Regions from separate parts of the Raoultibacter timonensis genome, predicted to be linked through region 1. Evidence: predicted binding sites of a transcription regulator. Region 1 holds the regulator's gene; each other region holds the start of a gene.

Region 1 (4,212 bases):
GCGCCTTTTCGAGGGTTCCGCATGTATATCGAGCGGCTTCTCGTAGATCTTTTTGGTCCGGATTCCATCGAGGCGCTCTCGGGTTCTCTCGATCTTCTTATCCATTTGGGCGGCCAACAGACCGGTTTTTCCGTCTTGTCCCGAATATACGGCCAGGCGAAGCTTTTCGCGGCCGTCGCTATCGTGTTTATCGAGGTTACGACCCGATCGGCGGGCAGCGCTTTGGCTTGCCACCGCTTTTCGCCGATTCATCTCGCTTCGGGTTCGGGAAAGCTGGTCGCGCACCTGCTTTCGCTCGGTTCGAGCGCTTTGCTCTCGCAGGTCGAGCTGGGCTTTGGCTTCGGTGTAAGAGCCTGGGATCATCGTCGCCCGTCCAGCGTCAATAAACAGGCACTGCGAAACCAATTCGTCGAGGAAGCGCCTGTCGTGCGAAACGAGCAAACCGACGCCACGATGTGCCTTCAACGCACCGAGCAGGACTTCCCGCGTCTGGCTATCGAGATGGTTCGTCGGCTCGTCGAGCGACACAACCGCCGGATTAAGGGAAAGCGCACAGGCAACCTGTATGCGTTTGCGCTCGCCATGCGAAAGGGTGCCGTAACGCCACAGCCAATCGTCTTCGAGTTCGAGCGAAGCGCGGAGGCGAACCGCCTCGGCTGAGTAGTCGGATGCGAAATCGTAGAGGTTTTCGGGCTCCAAGGCGGTCTCTTGAGCGCAATACACCCCTGAAGCCGCAGGTCTGATCGTACCCCCGTCGGGCCGAAGATGTCCGCAAAGGAGTTTTAGGAGCGTGCTTTTCCCGGCTCCGTTGTTTCCCACGATACCGGTCCACCCCTCGGCAAACGTCGCCGAAAGCCCTTCGAGCGCAGGTACAGGGGAATCATCGTAGGTATATGACACATTGTGCAAGGTAATGAACATGGCGACCTCCATTGAACGAAGGCGCAACGCGAATGAAATGCAATGGAAATCTGGGACATGGCTGATACGATAACGATTGCGCACCCGGTTGCGACAAAAGAATACTGTCTGCTTAGGGGATGCCCGAAGGCAATCGTTATTTGCGCATGTCCTTCTCCTTGATGACGGGTACAACGCCCATGGCGTATGATCATTCGAAGTGTAACACATCATACAAAAATCGAAAAGCACGCTTTCCGCTCGGAGGCGCGCGGGCGGCCTTCGAATAGCAACGCTCGCCCGATACGTGCCGCCCACCATCAGCACGGCGAAGCAAGCTCCCCTCGAAACGAAATGCGCCCCGGCGAACCGGGGCGCTACGCAGCTCTTCTCACAGAACGCAGCTTCTGCGGAAGATAGGATGGTTAACCGTTATATCCCAAGGAAGATGGTGGCAAAAGCAGCTGCAGCGAGCACAACGCCAGCGGAAACGGACTGCCAGGGAGCAATGCGCCCGAATGCCTTGCCGCGGGCGGTTCCCGTTCGGAGCTCGCTGACAAGTTCAAGATCGGAGACTCTTCCGTGCAGATGCCGGCTCGCCGCATGGCGCGGCCTTCCGGTTTTGCCGGATGCAGGGAATTCGATGATAGCAGCATGGGCTTGGTTTTGGGAGGCATCGACCTTGAGGGCGGATGTTCCGACCACGGTATAGCGCGCTTCGAAATTCTTCATAAATGTGCCTCCTTGCTCTTGCCTAGAACCTTTGTTCGTGTATACTATATGGCGAACAAAAGTTCATGTCAAGATATTTTTCAAACATTTGTTCGAAGTTTTGAAAGGAAGCCACATGGCAGAAAAAGTCACGAAACGCCAGCAGGCAGTACTCGACTGCATCGAGGACTGCATTCGCGAGAAGGGATACGGCCCCACCGTGCGTGAAGTGTGTCAGAGCCTTGGCCTCTCCTCCCCTTCAACGGTTCACGTCCATCTCAAAGCGCTCGAAGACAAAGGGCTCATCAAGCGAGATCCGCTCAAGTCCCGCTCGATCGCCCTCACCTACCAGCTTGAAGACCACTCGGGATCGGGCATCGACGATCTTATACAGCCCACCTTCGGCAACCTGGTCAACCTTCCTCTGGTCGGCGATGTCGCAGCCGGTTCTCCCATCCTCGCAGAGGAGAACATCACCGACACCATCACCCTCCCAACCGAAATCGTCGGCGATGCCGCAGCGTTCCTGCTTTCCGTCCGCGGCGATTCCATGATCGAGGCCGGCATCAACAGCGGCGATTACGTGGTAGTGAAAGAGCAACCCACCGCCGATAACGGCGATATCGTAGTAGCCATCATGGACGACGGCGCTACGGTCAAGCGCTTCTACAAAGAATCGAATCACATACGCCTGCAACCGGAAAACTCGTCGATGGATCCCATCATCACAACCGATTGCTCCATAGCCGGTAAAGTCGTCGCCGTATTCAGGCGCCTTTAAATACGTTTTCCGCCCAACGGCAGTCGGCCCCGATCGCAATCGTCGATCGGGGCCGATTCTTTTCCGGAAGCTACGAGGCTACGCGTCGATGGGCGATTGCACCTCGACGCGGAACGCCTCGAACATCGAAGCGTATGCGGGGCCTATCTGCATATCGATGCGCGTACCGTCCTCGCCGTGTTCCTCGAGAACGATCAAGGCACGTTCGTGGGCGATCGAGACAAGATCGCCTCTGCTGTAGGGAACCAGCACGCTGATAAGCTCGTCGTGAGCTGAGGCCACCGCTGCAATTCTCTTCACCAGAGCGTCTATGCCGGCTCCACTGAGCGCCGAGACGAGTATCGCATCGGGATGCCTGTTCGACAGCGCCTCCTTTTCGACCTCGCCGAGAAGATCGATCTTGTTGAACACCTCGACGCGCTTGATGTCGTGCGCTCCGATCTGCCCGAGCACCTCTTCGACCGACTGAATCTGCGCCTCCCGTTCGTCTGAAGAAGCGTCGATGACATGAAGGATCAAATCAGCGCCCACGATCTCGTCGAGCGTCGATTTGAATGCCTCGACCAGCGTATGCGGAAGCTTCTGAATGAATCCGACGGTATCGGTAAGGGTTATCTCGCGCCCCTCGGGAAGCACGAATTTCCTCGTCGTCGAATCGAGCGTGGCAAACAGCTTATCGTAGCTGAGCACGCCCGCATCGGTGAGCGCATTGAGGAGGCTCGATTTGCCGGCGTTGGTGTAGCCCGCAAGGGATACCTTGAACATGCCGCTTTTGTACCGCCCCTCGCGCTGAAGCGCGCGCACTTCGTTCAGCTGCTTCAGCTCGCGTTTGATCGAGGTTATGCGTTTGCGCACCATCCTGCGGTCGACCTCGAGCTGGCTTTCGCCCTCGCCGAACCTCGATCCGACGCCGCCGCCCATGCGGTTCGAGGCAAGGTGGGCCCACATGCCCCGAAGACGCGGAAGAAGGTATTGGTTCTGAGCAAGCCTCACCTGCAAACGCCCCTCTTTGCTCGTCGCATGCAGCGCGAATATATCGAGGATCAGCGCCGTTCGATCGATTACCTTGACCTCCTTCGGAACGACCCTCTCAAGGTTCGTTTGCTGCGATGGGGTAAGCTCGTCATCGAATATCACGATATCGGCGCTATGGGCGCGGCAGAGGTCGGCAACTTCCTCGGCCTTTCCCGAGCCGACGAACGTACGCGGATTCGGCGCATCGAGCTTTTGCGACGTTACCGCAACCACGTCGGCGCCGGCGGTGTTGGCGAGCCTCTCGAGTTCTGCAAGGCTTTCGGAAACGGGCCACGTCGTATCGCCGCGATCGACCCCCACGAGCACGGCGCGCTCGCGTACCTCTTCTATAGTGAAATGCTTGGATTGGGTCATGGTCTATGGCCTTTCGTAAGGTTCAGATGGCGTGTATATGAATGAGAGCGCTTACCGCAACCTTATCGTGGCCATGTACGTACCCCGTCCTTTCCCGAACGAACATCGGTCTCAGATACTAGCACGGGTGCCGCACGGCAGGCAACACCCGCGTTTGCATTTCGTTACGCTTCCCTTCGCGGAGTCACGTCATTCGGGCATGCGCCGCCTGCTCCTGCTCCATGCGGCTATCGCAGCCGCTAGGCTGCCGAGTGTCGCAACCGCGATACCGACAGCGGCGAGCGCATCACCCGTCTTCGCCAGCCCAGCTGCGGAGTCTTTCAAACTCGCAGAGCCGCTCGGCTGGTTGGAGCCGACGAGCTGCCCAGGGGTCCCGGGATCGGTCGACTCGCCGGGATCGGTTGGCTCCGTCGGGTCAACGGGATCGACCG
Region 2 (4,212 bases), 1.9 Mb from region 1:
CCCGATTCGATAGCCTTGTTGTACTCGTTGACCGAGAACGTGTTCACGTACAGCGATTCGCCCAGATACGTGATGCCGCCGCTGCCGATTGCCGGGTATTCCTCGTAATCGACCACATACTCGTCGATCATGACGTCTTCGCCCGACTCTGCAACCTCGGCCTTATTGAACGTCCATGCGCTGCCGTGCTTGAACAGCGGATCCGGACCACCGGCCAAGAGCTCGTCGATGATCTTGTAGAATCGCTGCTCGCGCTGGTAATCCACCTTGCCGACCGTTTTAGCGAGCGAGCGGGCCACCGACGGCGAGGCCATCAGCGGGTAGAACGTGGTCTGGCTCGTGCCGCTTTCCACCACGCGCTCGATATCGCTGATGAGGACATCCTCCGTCTGCGCAGGGAAGTTGAAGATCATGTCCACGTTGAGCGAGGTGAAGTACGGGCTCGCTTCGCGGATGCGCTCGAGGATCTCCTGGCCGCACCCGTACTTGTCGTAGCGATCCATCTGCTTCAGCAGTCCGTCGTCGAAGCTCTGCACGCCCACCGACAACCGCTGCACCCGGCCCTGCAGCTTATCGAGGTAGGACGGGATGAGGTGGTTCGGGTTCGTTTCGCTCGAAACCTCCTTGATGGAGAAGGTCTCCTTCGCGAGGTCGATCGTATCGCACAGCTCGTCGATCATGATGGTGGGAGTGCCGCCGCCCACGTACAGGCTCTCGAAATCGTAACCGAGATCCTTGAGCATGAGCATTTCCTTGCGCATGTTCTCGAAGTACGGCACCGCGCGGTCCTCGTTGAAGGGGAAGCGGTTGAAGGAGCAGTACGGGCAGAGTCGCTCGCAGAACGGCACGTGCATGTAGAGCATGTAGGCCTGCCCCGGGGTAGGAGCGGGAACAAACGCGTCCTCGGTCGGCTCAAGTTTAAGGTAGCTTTTCGTGCATTGGCCTACAACGGCGGAAAGCATTCGTTCGGATAGCATACCGGCTACTCCCAAGCTCCGCGGCCCGATGCGGCGCGCTTGCCGATGTCGGTGCGGTACTGCTTGCCTTCGAAATTGATGAGGTCGACGGCATCGTAGGCAAGTTCGCGCGCATCGTCGAAATCATCGCCCAAGGCCACCACGTTGAGCACGCGACCCCCTGCCGTAATGAGCTCGCCGTCGTTGTTGAGCGCGGTTCCCGCGTGGAACACCGTGACGCCCTTGAGATCCTCGGCCTCGTCGATGCCGAGGATGACCTTGCCCTTTTCGTACGAGCCCGGATACCCCTCGCTCGCAAGCACCACGCACACGGCCCAGGCATCCGACCAAACGAGATCGATGTCTTCCGAGCGACCCTGCGCAACCGCGTACATGATCTCGACAAGATCGTTTTCGAGACGGGGAAGCACCACCTGCGTCTCGGGATCGCCGAAGCGCGCGTTGAACTCGAGGACTTTGGGGCCCTCGGGGGTCAGCATGAATCCGCCGTACAGCACACCGCGATAATCGTGCTCGAACGGTTCCCGGGCCGTCGCCGCGGCGGCGACCTGCATGATGCTCTGCATCTCGGCAAGCTCTTCGTCGGTCACGATCGGCACCGGCGAGTACACGCCCATGCCGCCCGTGTTCGGGCCGCGATCGCCGTCGAACGCGCGCTTGTGATCCTGCGCGGTGGTCATGCAGAACGCTTTGCCGTTCGTGACGAACGCGAGAAGCGAGCATTCGGGGCCGGTCAGGCACTCTTCGATGAGCACGGTGGATCCCGCCTCGCCGAACTCGCCGTCGAAGCAGCTGCGAACCGCATCCTCGGCAACCTCTTCGGTCTCTGCGACGAAAACGCCCTTGCCAGCCGCCAATCCATCGGCCTTCACCACAATAGGAGCGCCGAGCTCTTCGATGTAAGCGAGTGCGGGCTCGAGCTCGGTGAAGCTCGCATAGCGCGCAGTGGGAATGCCGTTTTCATCCATGAACTGCTTGCTGTAGGTTTTGCTGCCCTCGAGGCGCGCGCCTTGCGCATCGGGGCCGAACACGGCAACACCCGCTTCGCGCAACACGTCGGCCACGCCCGCCACGAGTGGCGCTTCGGGGCCGATCACCACAAGATCGATATCGTGATCGCGAGAAAAGCCGAGCACGGCAGCTCCCGAGTTGACATCGAGGGTGGCTATGTTTTCGGCAATTTGAGCAGTACCCCCATTGCCGGGAGCCACGAACAGCTCATCGCAATTCGGTGATTTCGCAAGCGCCCAGGTAATCGCATGCTCGCGACCGCCGCTTCCCAAAACCAAGATGTTCACTGCTTGTCCTTTCCTCTTGTTCTATACGAACAAATGTTTCACGTGAAACACATCGATCTCTGCTCTGCGCCGTACCATCTTTGCCCAGGTGGACGGCGCCTGAAACGCTTGGCTGCGCGAGACCGCGCAAACCTGCCGCAGCTTCGGTTTACTTGACGCTCTGCCATCCGCGCAGAATGGTCTGGTCGCGATCGGGGCCGACGGCGATAATCGAAATCGGCACACCGGTGATCTCCTCGAGGTACTCGACATACGCCTGCGCGTTTTCCGGCAGCTCCTCGAACGTCTTGCACCCGGTGATATCGACACCCTTCCAACCGGGAAGCTCTTTGTAGATGGGCTTGGCATGGAAGAGCACGCTCTGCTGCATGGGGAAGTAATCGTAGGTCTTGCCCTCGCACTCGTAGGCAACGCATACCTTGATGGTCTCGAACGCGGAGAGCACGTCGAGCTTGGTGAGCGCAACGTCGGTGAGACCGTTTACCTCGGCTGCATAGCGTCCGATGACCGCATCGAACCACCCGCAGCGGCGCTTACGACCGGTGGTTACACCGAACTCGCCACCAACCTGGCAGAACGTCTCGCCGACTTCAGCCTCTTCGGGGGCGCCGCCATCCTCGGCGTAGCGCTGCTCGGTCGGGAAGGGGCCGCCGCCCACGCGGGTGACGTAAGCCTTCTGGATGCCGAGCACCTTGTCGATGGCCGTGGGTCCCACACCGCTTCCCGTAGCCGCGCCGCCAGCGCAGCACGACGAAGACGTCACGTAAGGATACGTTCCGTGGTCTATATCGAGAAGCGTTCCCTGAGCACCCTCGAACAGGATGTTCTTGCCCTCGCGCAGCGCATCGTTCAAAAGCTGCGCCGATTCGGTCATATGGGGTTTGAGGATACGTGCGTAGGGAAGGTACTCTTCGCAGATCTCCTCAACCGTGTAGGTGGGCATGCCGTAGATCTTCTCGAGCACGGGATTCTTCTGGGCAAGCGCCGTTTCCACCTTAAGGCGGAAGATCTTCTCGTCGAGCAGATCCTGGATGCGGATGCCCTTGCGGGCGGCTTTATCCTGATAACACGGCCCGATGCCGCGCTTGGTGGTTCCGATCCTGTTCTCTCCGAGGCGCTTCTCATCGGCGCCGTCGAAATCTTTGTGGTACGGCATGATGACGTGCGCATCGCAGGAGATGAGCAGCCGCGCGCACGAGATGCCCTCGGCTTCGAGCATGGCCATTTCCTTCACGAGCACGCCGGGATCGATTACGACGCCGTTGCCGATGACCGGCACCGCGTTCTCGTACATGATCCCCGACGGAATGAGGTGCAGCGCAAGCTTGCGATCGCCGTGAATGACGGTGTGCCCCGCGTTGTTCCCCCCTTGGTAACGGACGACATAATCGTAATCGCTCGAAATCATGTCGGTGATTTTGCCTTTTCCTTCGTCGCCCCACTGGGCGCCGACGAGAACCGTACTGGGCATGTCGTTCGTTCCTTTCCCTGGCCGCGCGAACGGGGTCTTTCCCGAACGTCGGCGGCCGCGCATATGCGAGCCCTCGCTCGCCTTACCTCAGCAAATTCCGATTATAACAATCTATGGGGTGATTTCCGTAGCCAATGGGGTCGAATGGAGTATTCCACATTCCTTGTGCATAGGCTTTTTATGAATGAGCTGCGCCTTACGACGCTGACGACTGTTCGCTCGTCTGCCGTCAAACCGCCGCATCGATTAAATCGATCACTTCTTGTCGCGAATGCACGCCGAGCTTGCGATAAATCGTTGCCGTATGGGTGTGGACCGTACTGGTTGAGATATAAAGCACTTCGGATGTTTTCCGCATGCTGTAGCCAAGCGAAATGCAGAAAAGTATCTCCTTCTCTCGCTGCGTCAAGCCAAAGCGATTCCCTATCTGATCGCAAACATCGCTCCTGTCAAGCCCCCGGTCTTC
Region 3 (4,212 bases), 1.2 Mb from region 1:
CGTTCCCGTTCGATCTCTTTCTCTTGCGCCTCGTCTACGGGCGCAACGCCGGCCTTGTCCATGGGCGCTATTTCGCTTCGGTTTTGGCTTCAGAGGCGGGCGATGCGTCGCCGCCGTAGGTGAAGTACTTCTCCTTCGTAGCGGTCGCATCGGCTTCGACCACGGCATGAACCGCATCGGCCATCTGGGATGCGGCCGCATTCGCCCTCGCAGACGCCTCCTGGCGCTCGGCTGCGGCGGATTCGCGCTCGGCCTTGCGTTCCTGCGTGCGCGCATGCGCTTCGTCTGCCCCATCGCTCACGGCCTGGGCCACATCGCCCGCGACGGCGCTAGCGACCTTTGCGGCATCCTGAGCAACGGCACCGGCAGCCTTGACGGTATCCTGAGCCGCTTCGACGACGGAACGGTCTTCATGCGCTCCGCGCCTCTGCTCGGAAGCTGCGGTCTTCCTATCCTGTCCGAGCGTTACCGATTCGCTCGAAGCCTTGCGGGTCTTGAACACGCTGCGCACCTTGCTCGAAACGCTGTTTACCAGCTCGAGCGGCGCGTTGGCTGCGGTGTCGACCGCCTCGACGGCGGAAGAAAGCGAACCGGTGATATCGTTGACATCCTCAAGGATCTGATCGACGCGCATGATCTCGAGATTCGCAGCGTCGACCGTGAGCGAAACGCGCTCGACGAGCGGATCGACCTTGGCCACGACGGGTTTAAGCGATTCGGTTATCTCTTCGACGTTGGCGAGCGTGGGCTCGATCTGGCGCTGCACGTCATCGACGGTTTTACGTGTTTTCCTGATCGTCATAACGAGTTCGACGACAAGCCACACGAGGGCGGCACCCACCAAGACGTATACGACCGGAAGCGCGATTTGTACTATTTCAGCGAAATCCATTGAACTCCTCCTCGCTTTTCGAGTCCATAACTATACCACGTTGGTATCAGATTCTATATCCGCGCGAAGGCTTTCCACGGTGCGTTCATAGTGCGTTTCTGTCACGTTACCTGCGTGAAGGACGCATGGAAGATTCAACGGCGCAGCGCGTCCGCATCAACGCCGCACGAGGTTACGCGCGGGGCTTGCGATCTCTTGCCGTCGCGTCGACGCGATAGGCCTCCCAACCGCGCTCCCCCGGTTTGTAGAACGAACCCCGCTCGAGCCCGTCGGGCAGATACTGCTGGTCGACCCAACCGCCCGGGTAGTTATGCGGGTACTTGTACTCGCCGTATTCGTCGGAGCCGGGTCGATGCCGGTCGCGCAGGTAGTCGGGTACACTGCGCAGCGGCCCGTTGCGCACCTCGGAAAGTGCATCGAAGATGCCGCATGCCGCGTTCGATTTGGGCGCAAGAGCCATGTAGGTTGCCGCCTGGGCCAAGATAAGCTGGCATTCGGGATAGCCGATCACCTCGGCCGATTTGAATGCGGCTTCAGCGATGAGCAGCGCTTGCGGATCGGCGTTGCCGATATCTTCCGCAGCGAGGATGAAGATGCGCCGCGCTATGAACTTCGGATCCTCTCCCCCGTCGATCATGCGGGCGAGCCAGTACAGTGCAGCATCGGGATCGCTGCCGCGCATCGATTTGATGAACGCGGATATGATGTCGTAGTGCATATCCTTGTTCTTGTCGTAGGGAAGCGACCGATGGGGCGTCGTAGCACGGACGGCCTCCTCCTCGATCACCGCGGGCTTCTTCCCCGTGCCCGCCCCCACCATGCCCGCCGCAAGCTCGAGGGTGGTAAGGGCCGTTCTCCCGTCGCCGCCCGCAAGCAGCACGATGGCATCTTCGGCCGTCTTGTCGAGCCGGTACTGCGCCGCCAAGCCCCGCTCGTCGGCGACGGCCCGGGAAAGCAGTTCACGGATGTCGTCGTCGGAAAGCCCCTGAAGCTCCACAACGCGCGAACGGGAAATAAGCGCCGAGTTGACCTCGAAGAAGGGGTTTTCGGTGGTGGCGCCCACGAGCACGAGTATACGGTCTTCGACCGCGTGGAGCAATGCATCTTGCTGGTTGCGGTTGAACCGATGTATCTCGTCGACGAACAGGATGGTTCGCAAGTTGCTCATCGTGAGGCGCTTTTCGGCCGCATCGATTTCACGCCGCAGATCGGACACCGTGCCGCCGACCGCCGATACCTCCACGAAAGTCGCCTTCGTCGTTTCGGCGATCACGTGCGCGAGCGAGGTCTTACCCGTGCCCGCCGGCCCGAACAGAATGACCGAACTCAAAGTATCTTGCTCGATCGCCGTTCGCAGCCAGCTGCCCGGTCCGACCGCCTGCTCTTGTCCCACGAGCTCGTCGAGCGAGCGCGGACGCATGCGCACGGCAAGCGGGGCGACCGACCGCCTAGCGTCGTTTTCGATTTCGGTGAACAGATTATCCATTCGATCATTGTACCGTGAGTAACCGGGAAGCACAAACTTTTGTTCGCATCGTTGGACGATGCCCATAAGAACCGCAATGCAAGATAACGGTTGAATGTCAAGACTTTCATTCCTCGGAAAGGACTCATATACTCAGGGTACGCTCTGCTCCTCGGTCACACATTGCGATGGACCGATGCTAACTTTTTGGGAGCTCAAGATAGCAGGTGGAATGGAGATTCGTATCCGTTGATGCGAAAGCCAGGAAGCCGGCTGCGAGCACCCACCTTTTGAGGTGGGTTCATCCTAGACCAGGGGTGGGGCTATCGAAGGCGTCCGTTAATCGGGCGCCTTTCGCTTTCCCTGCGGCGCGACGCGCATGCTCCCGCCTGCGCAAGAGTCCCGTGTCCCTCGTCAAGCGCGACGCGCATGCTCCCGCCTGCGCAAGAGTCCCGTGTCCCTCGTCAACCTTCATGTATAATTAAGTTCTTACATTATTGGGCGACTCAGGCGGGAGCATGCGCGTTCTCGATCGCTTTAATACCCGGCTCGCGATCGCTGCGCACCCATGCGGCCAGTTCGGCGTACATGCGTGCATGCAGGGCGTTGATGGCGGCTGTGGAAGAGGGGTCTGCCCCCGCGTAAAGAGCCGCAGTCCGATCCTCGAGCATCGATGTCGCGAATTCAGCAGTCGCCTTGCCGGATTCGGTGATCGAGATCATGCGCCGTCGCCTGTCAGACCCCCTTCCACACAACCCCAACCCCTTATCGATCAGCGATTTTGCCACAACGGAAACCGTGCTCCGATCGACCATCAGCGCATCGGCTGCAGCCGAGCACGAAAGCGGCTGCCCGCAGCTTTGCAACAGGGCGAGATACCGGTACTCGGTGAACGCGACCCCCGCCGCAGCGCATGTTTGCACCCACTGCCTGATGATCGCCGCAACGGCCATGAAGAAGGAGGGGGTCAGGCATCGATGAACCGCACGTCTTTCCTTACGCCCGGTCAACCCCAACGTTTCCGCCGCCTCCTGGAACGCACCCACGATTTGGGCGGCGTCGTCGTCGGAGCACCATTGCCACACGGTGGCGCGCAGATGCCGATAGGCGCTTTCGAAGGCGCGTTTCGCCAGGGCGTTTCCTTCAGGAATTCCCCGCAGTACGGCAACACGCCGATCACTATCGCAATGCTCCTTTTCGATCAACCCCGCGCGCTCGAGCTTGATCGCCGCCGCGACCACCGTGTTCTCGCTTGCTACCATCGACCGGGGGAAATCAGAGATCGTCATCGGGTCTTTGCTGGCGCCCAACAACGCGAGCAGACAGCAGGGCAAATACGACACCCCGCATTCCCTGTCGAAGCACGCGGCGCTGCGGCGCTGCAGATCGACGACCACCGACGCCAGATCGGGCGTGAACAGAACGTCGGTTTCCGCCATCGCCGCCTCCCTCCCGCATCGCATGCGCCCGGGTATCCTGAAGATTTATTCTATTATATCCGAATTCTTCGGTTATATCCAAAGAAGCCTTAACGGCCATCGCATAGCCTCGCGGTATGGAATTCAAGGCGGAAATAGAAGCGATCGGGAAGAACATCGCCAACGAGCGGAAGCGTCAGAATTTGACGCAGCATCGCCTTGCGGATATGGCCAACATGAACGAGGGCTACCTCTGCGAGGTCGAAAAGGGCATCGCCAACCCCACCATCGGCAAGCTGCTCTCCCTCGCCGAGGCGCTCGGCGTTCCCGTCTCCTCTCTTTTATCCGGCATCTGACGCGCGGGTCCGCCTCAAGCCCGACCCGCGCATGCCTTCGTGCAGAAACCGAGCCCGCGGCCTCTTCCGCAAACCGGCAGA
Region 4 (4,212 bases), 530 kb from region 1:
TCGGTTTTGACGAGGTACCAATCCTTTCCCTCGTAGACGCCCGCGATGCGGTGCACCTCGTCGTAGATCATGAACGCCTGGGTGTTGAACCTGCCTGCGAACCAATCCATGAGAAGCGGCACGACCGAGGCCAGGGGGTTGCACTGCGCGAACCATACGTCGCCTTCCATATGCTCGAAGCGCAAGAACTGCATCATGCGGTGCCGCTCGTTGTAGACCGTGCGGTTGAGCTCGTGAAACGGCGCGACCGACGGATGGGCGATGTCGTTCAAGGCGCTGTTCTTCTGCCCGCGCGTGCACAGTCCCCCGCAGCGCATCCTCCGTGTGCATCCCGCGCAGTCGTGCGGCTTGTGCTTGGCCATGGCGTAGCGTACGAAGCGGTAGACGATGCTTCCCGTAGCGGGATCGTCGGAAAGCGAGGTGCTCTTCACGGCATCGAACGCGATGGGTCCGCAGGTTCGGCAGATGCCCTTCTGCACGCGCAGGGCGAGCTCCATGCTCGTCTCCACGTCGCGCACCTCTTGGCCGAGCCGTGGTTGGAGGTTTTCGGCACGGGCGATATCGCTCGGGTCTTCCTTGCTTGCGTATGCGGTGAAGATGGCGCTCAAAAGGCCTTCGAGCGACCCGTCGTAGGTGTAGGCGATATCGGTCATGCGCGCACGCTCGCGACGGCGCGCTCGCGGCCGGCGAAACCCTGCGTGGCGATGCTGCCGGAATCCCACCGAGGCGAGGCGATACGGGAGGGCGATGCGTCCGGCTTCGGCTGGCGCGATACCGCCGGAGCGAACCATTCCGGGATCGAGGTGGCGAGGGGGTCTGCCGAAGCCTGCGGGAGCGCCCGTGCTTCTGCAGGGCTTGCTGCGGACATCGGGGCGTCGGCGAGGCTCGCCGCGTCCGTCGACGCTGCGAACCTTTGGCACTCGCCCGGTCGCATGATCTTCGGCTTCGTCGTGTCGACCTGTTCGAACAGGCTCAGCTGTCCGGGGATCGCCTTGTCGGCGCGGCGACCGTGACGCCCCCCTTGGATGGGTGCGGCCAACTGCGCACGCAGCCCCTCGCGCGAAAAATCGGCGCCGGTGCCTGCGTAGCTGCCGTTGCAGGTGATGAAGTAGCGCGCCCGCTTGTAGGCGATGCCGAGCTTGCGGAGTTCGGGCTCGCGCAAAGTCGAGCGCTTGCGGGCCCGAACGATCGACTTTGCACCCCGCACGCCGATGCCCGGAACGCGCAGAAGCATCTCGAAGGGGGCGGTGTTCACCTCGATGGGGAAGCTGTCGAGGTTGTTGATAGCCCAGTTCGCTTTGGGGTCGAGCAGCGGATCAAGAAACGGATGCTTTTCGTCGATGATCTCGTTCACGTCGAACTGGTAGAAGCGCAGAAGCCAATCGGCCTGGTAGAGCCGATGCTCGCGGTTGAGCTCGATCGCATCGTTGGCGGGCAGGCGGGCGTCTTCGTTCACAGGCAGGTACGCGCTGAAGAACACGCGCTTGAGCGAGAGCGTGCGGTACAGCGATGCCGAAAGGTTGAGGATGTGGAAATCGCTTTCGGGGGTGGCGCCGATGATCATCTGGGTGCTCTGGCCGGCGGGCACGAACGCGCGGGTCTTCTTCTTCGGCTTGCACTCGGCCATATAGGTGGTGCATTTGCGCATGATGGCGCGCGTATCCTTGTCCTCGGCGATGTTCTCCTTGATCTGCCTCATGGGGGCGAGTATGTTCTGCTTGTTCTTCTCGGGGGCCAGAAGCTGCAGGCTCTGACTTGAGGGCAACTCCATGTTGACGCTCATGCGATCGGCGAGGTGCCCCAGCTGGTCGACCAGTTCGGGCGAGGTGCCGGGCACGGCCTTCGCGTGGATGTAGCCGCGAAAGCCGTGTTCGAAGCGCAGGATCTCAAGCGTTTGGATCATGAGCTCGGTCGTGTAATCGGGGCTTCTGATGACACCCGAACTCAAGAACAGGCCCTCGATGTAGTTGCGGCGGTAGAAGCCTATCGTGAGGTCGGCCAGCTCGCGAGGCTTGAATGCGGCGCGGGCCACTTCGTTGGAACAGCGGTTCACGCAGTAGGCGCAATCGAACACGCAGACGTTGGTCATGAGCACCTTCAGAAGCGTGATGCAGCGCCCGTCGGCGGAGAAGCTGTGGCAGATGCCCGCCGCCAGCGTGTTGCCGAGCTTGCCCCTCTGCGCATCGCGGTCGATGCCCGAGGAAGTGCAGGCGACGTCGTACTTCGCCGCATCGGCGAGGATCTCCAGTTTGTCTGCGATGTCCATGCGGCTCCCTGAAACGAATGTTTGTTCGTGTTATGGTATGCAAACGAATGTTCGTTGTCAAGGTTTCCCGGCCTGCTTTCATGCAACTTGCGCGCGTCTTCGTGCAGGATGCGCAGATCCGCTTGCCCGGTACGGCGTCGGCCGCGATACTGGATTGTGCCGCTCGGAGCTCGAACGGCGCATGCGATCGGATCGAAAGGCGGAAACCGTGCAGGTATCCATAAACGAAGAGCGGGAACTCGATGACATCCATGTCGACATCCGCTGCCCGCGCGTGGACGAGCGCGTCGGGCGCATCGTCGCGAACCTCGAGGCGTTCGACAGGCGGCTCGTGGGAAAACGCGACGGAAGCACCCATCTGCTCGACGCGACGCAGGTCCTCTACGCCGAAGCGGTCGATCGTCGGGTGTTCGTCTATACCGCCGAGGGCGTGTACGAAACGGCTCTGCGCCTCTACGAGATCGAGGACGGGCTTTCTGCGCTCGATTTCGTGCGCATTTCCAAGCAGACGATCGTGAACTTCTCGAAGGTGCGCGCGATAAAGCCCGACTTCAATGCGAGGTTGCAGCTTGTGCTGGACAACGGCGAAGCGGTGATCGTATCGCGCCAGTACTCGGGTGCCATCAAGCGGAAGATCGGCGCATTCTAGCCGCGTGAAAGGAGCAATGCAATGAAACGGTTTTTCGGGAGGGTCGTCGTTACCGCCTGCGTGGTGTTCACGGCGATCATGGTTGCAAGCCTGCCGTTCGCCTATGCGTTCGCAGGTCCGAGCGGAGGCCTCGACATGAGCGTCGGCATGCTGGTTGCAGCGTTCGCTGCAGCGTTGTTGCAGGGGTTCTGGTTCAGCGGCCTTATCCTCAAGCGGATGCGGTATGCGGTGCGGCTGGCGGGATTCGCCCTGACTGCAGCACCGGCGATCTATCTGTGCGGGTGGTTCGCGGGTTGGTTTCCCCGGGATATCGAGTACGCGGTATCGTTTTTCGCCATCTTCCTCGTCCTGTTCGCGGTGATATCGATAGGCTATACTGTCCACTTCAAGAGAGTCGCGGGGGGCTACCAAGAGGCGCTCGAGGCCTACCGGCGCCGGGCGGCGGATGAGAAGCGGTGAGCTTGCCTGCCTTAGGCGAGAAAGACGCGTCGGCGCATCGAACTAGACGGGGTTGGTTGCATGAGGAAGATGGCAGTTCTTTGCAGCGTGTTGATGAGCATAGCTTGTCTGACGGCATGCTCGGATGCGGGCCCCCATGCTCCCGATGCGAATGGTGGAAACGAAAAGACCATCACCCTGGAATTGGATCGGGACTATGACGAGGCCGATCCCTTCGTTAACGAAAAACTGTTCTGCGTCTCTGAAGATCTCGATGCCTTAACCGCCGAAGGTACGTTGGAGGCGAATGGCGGCAGCGTGGTTTTAGAGATAAAGAACAACAGGACGAACGAAGTCCTATGGAGCAACGCCTGGCGGGGCGACGTTGAATCGGAAACCTTTTCCGTGACGCTTGAAGACCTCAGGGCGGCAGACGAATACGTCGTCTGCCTTATCGGGAGAGAGATGCACCATGCTACGCTGGGGATCGCCTTCGACGGCGCCTTCGTTCGGGAGAGAGCGAAGCCTCTGCGATAATCCCGTGCGTGTCGGGCGAGCGCAGCTTGGATTCGCCCGGCACCCGGCTCGGCAAAGCCGTGAGGCTGCGTGCTTTGTTTGCAGGATCGAGAAGCGCCTGATTCATATGGGCGGAACATATAGGGGAGATATCGCCGTCTGGCGACTGTTGTTTCGATGCGGTGCAGTAAAACCGGTGCATCTGCGTTCCGCGCGCGCCTCGTCGGGTATCATGTTCAGCGTTATTCCGTTTTCGAGCGGGAGCCGAAAGGAACCGATGAATCGCGCCTACCTCTCATATTTCGCCGCCCTCGTGCTGTTCGGCACGAACGGCATCGTTGCG

The links. Region 1 encodes LexA, which represses DNA repair genes until DNA is damaged. Its sites were predicted from a motif close to CNAACANNTGTTNG; they were not measured.
Region 2: purD (phosphoribosylamine--glycine ligase) is a predicted target of LexA. The motif match lies at 2,302-2,315, and genes of this name have one in related genera.
Region 3: MWL89_RS13455 (replication-associated recombination protein A) is a predicted target of LexA. The motif match lies at 2,411-2,424, and genes of this name have one in related genera.
Region 4: MWL89_RS06105 (putative DNA modification/repair radical SAM protein) is a predicted target of LexA. The motif match lies at 2,307-2,320, and genes of this name have one in related genera.

Annotation. Positions count from the first base shown of each region.
Region 1 is NZ_AP025564.1:2,059,590-2,063,801, forward strand. It holds gene MWL89_RS08435 (ATP-binding cassette domain-containing protein) at 1-921, opposite strand, end outside; gene MWL89_RS08440 (hypothetical protein) at 1,333-1,632, opposite strand; gene lexA (transcriptional repressor LexA) at 1,748-2,392, shown strand; gene hflX (GTPase HflX) at 2,471-3,781, opposite strand; gene MWL89_RS08455 (InlB B-repeat-containing protein) at 3,971-4,212, opposite strand, start outside.
Region 2 is NZ_AP025564.1:3,971,162-3,975,373, forward strand. It holds gene MWL89_RS16080 (coproporphyrinogen III oxidase family protein) at 1-977, opposite strand, end outside; gene purD (phosphoribosylamine--glycine ligase) at 983-2,275, opposite strand; gene MWL89_RS16090 (adenylosuccinate synthase) at 2,424-3,746, opposite strand; gene MWL89_RS16095 (helix-turn-helix transcriptional regulator) at 3,976-4,212, opposite strand, start outside.
Region 3 is NZ_AP025564.1:3,275,118-3,279,329, forward strand. It holds gene MWL89_RS13445 (AI-2E family transporter) at 1-62, opposite strand, end outside; gene MWL89_RS13450 (DUF948 domain-containing protein) at 68-892, opposite strand; gene MWL89_RS13455 (replication-associated recombination protein A) at 1,065-2,378, opposite strand; gene MWL89_RS13460 (helix-turn-helix domain-containing protein) at 2,864-3,796, opposite strand; gene MWL89_RS13465 (helix-turn-helix domain-containing protein) at 3,913-4,131, shown strand.
Region 4 is NZ_AP025564.1:1,533,765-1,537,976, forward strand. It holds gene MWL89_RS06100 (TIGR03915 family putative DNA repair protein) at 1-653, opposite strand, end outside; gene MWL89_RS06105 (putative DNA modification/repair radical SAM protein) at 650-2,266, opposite strand; gene MWL89_RS06110 (LytTR family DNA-binding domain-containing protein) at 2,475-2,915, shown strand; gene MWL89_RS06115 (hypothetical protein) at 2,937-3,374, shown strand; gene MWL89_RS06120 (DUF4624 family lipoprotein) at 3,435-3,890, shown strand; gene MWL89_RS06125 (DMT family transporter) at 4,147-4,212, shown strand, end outside.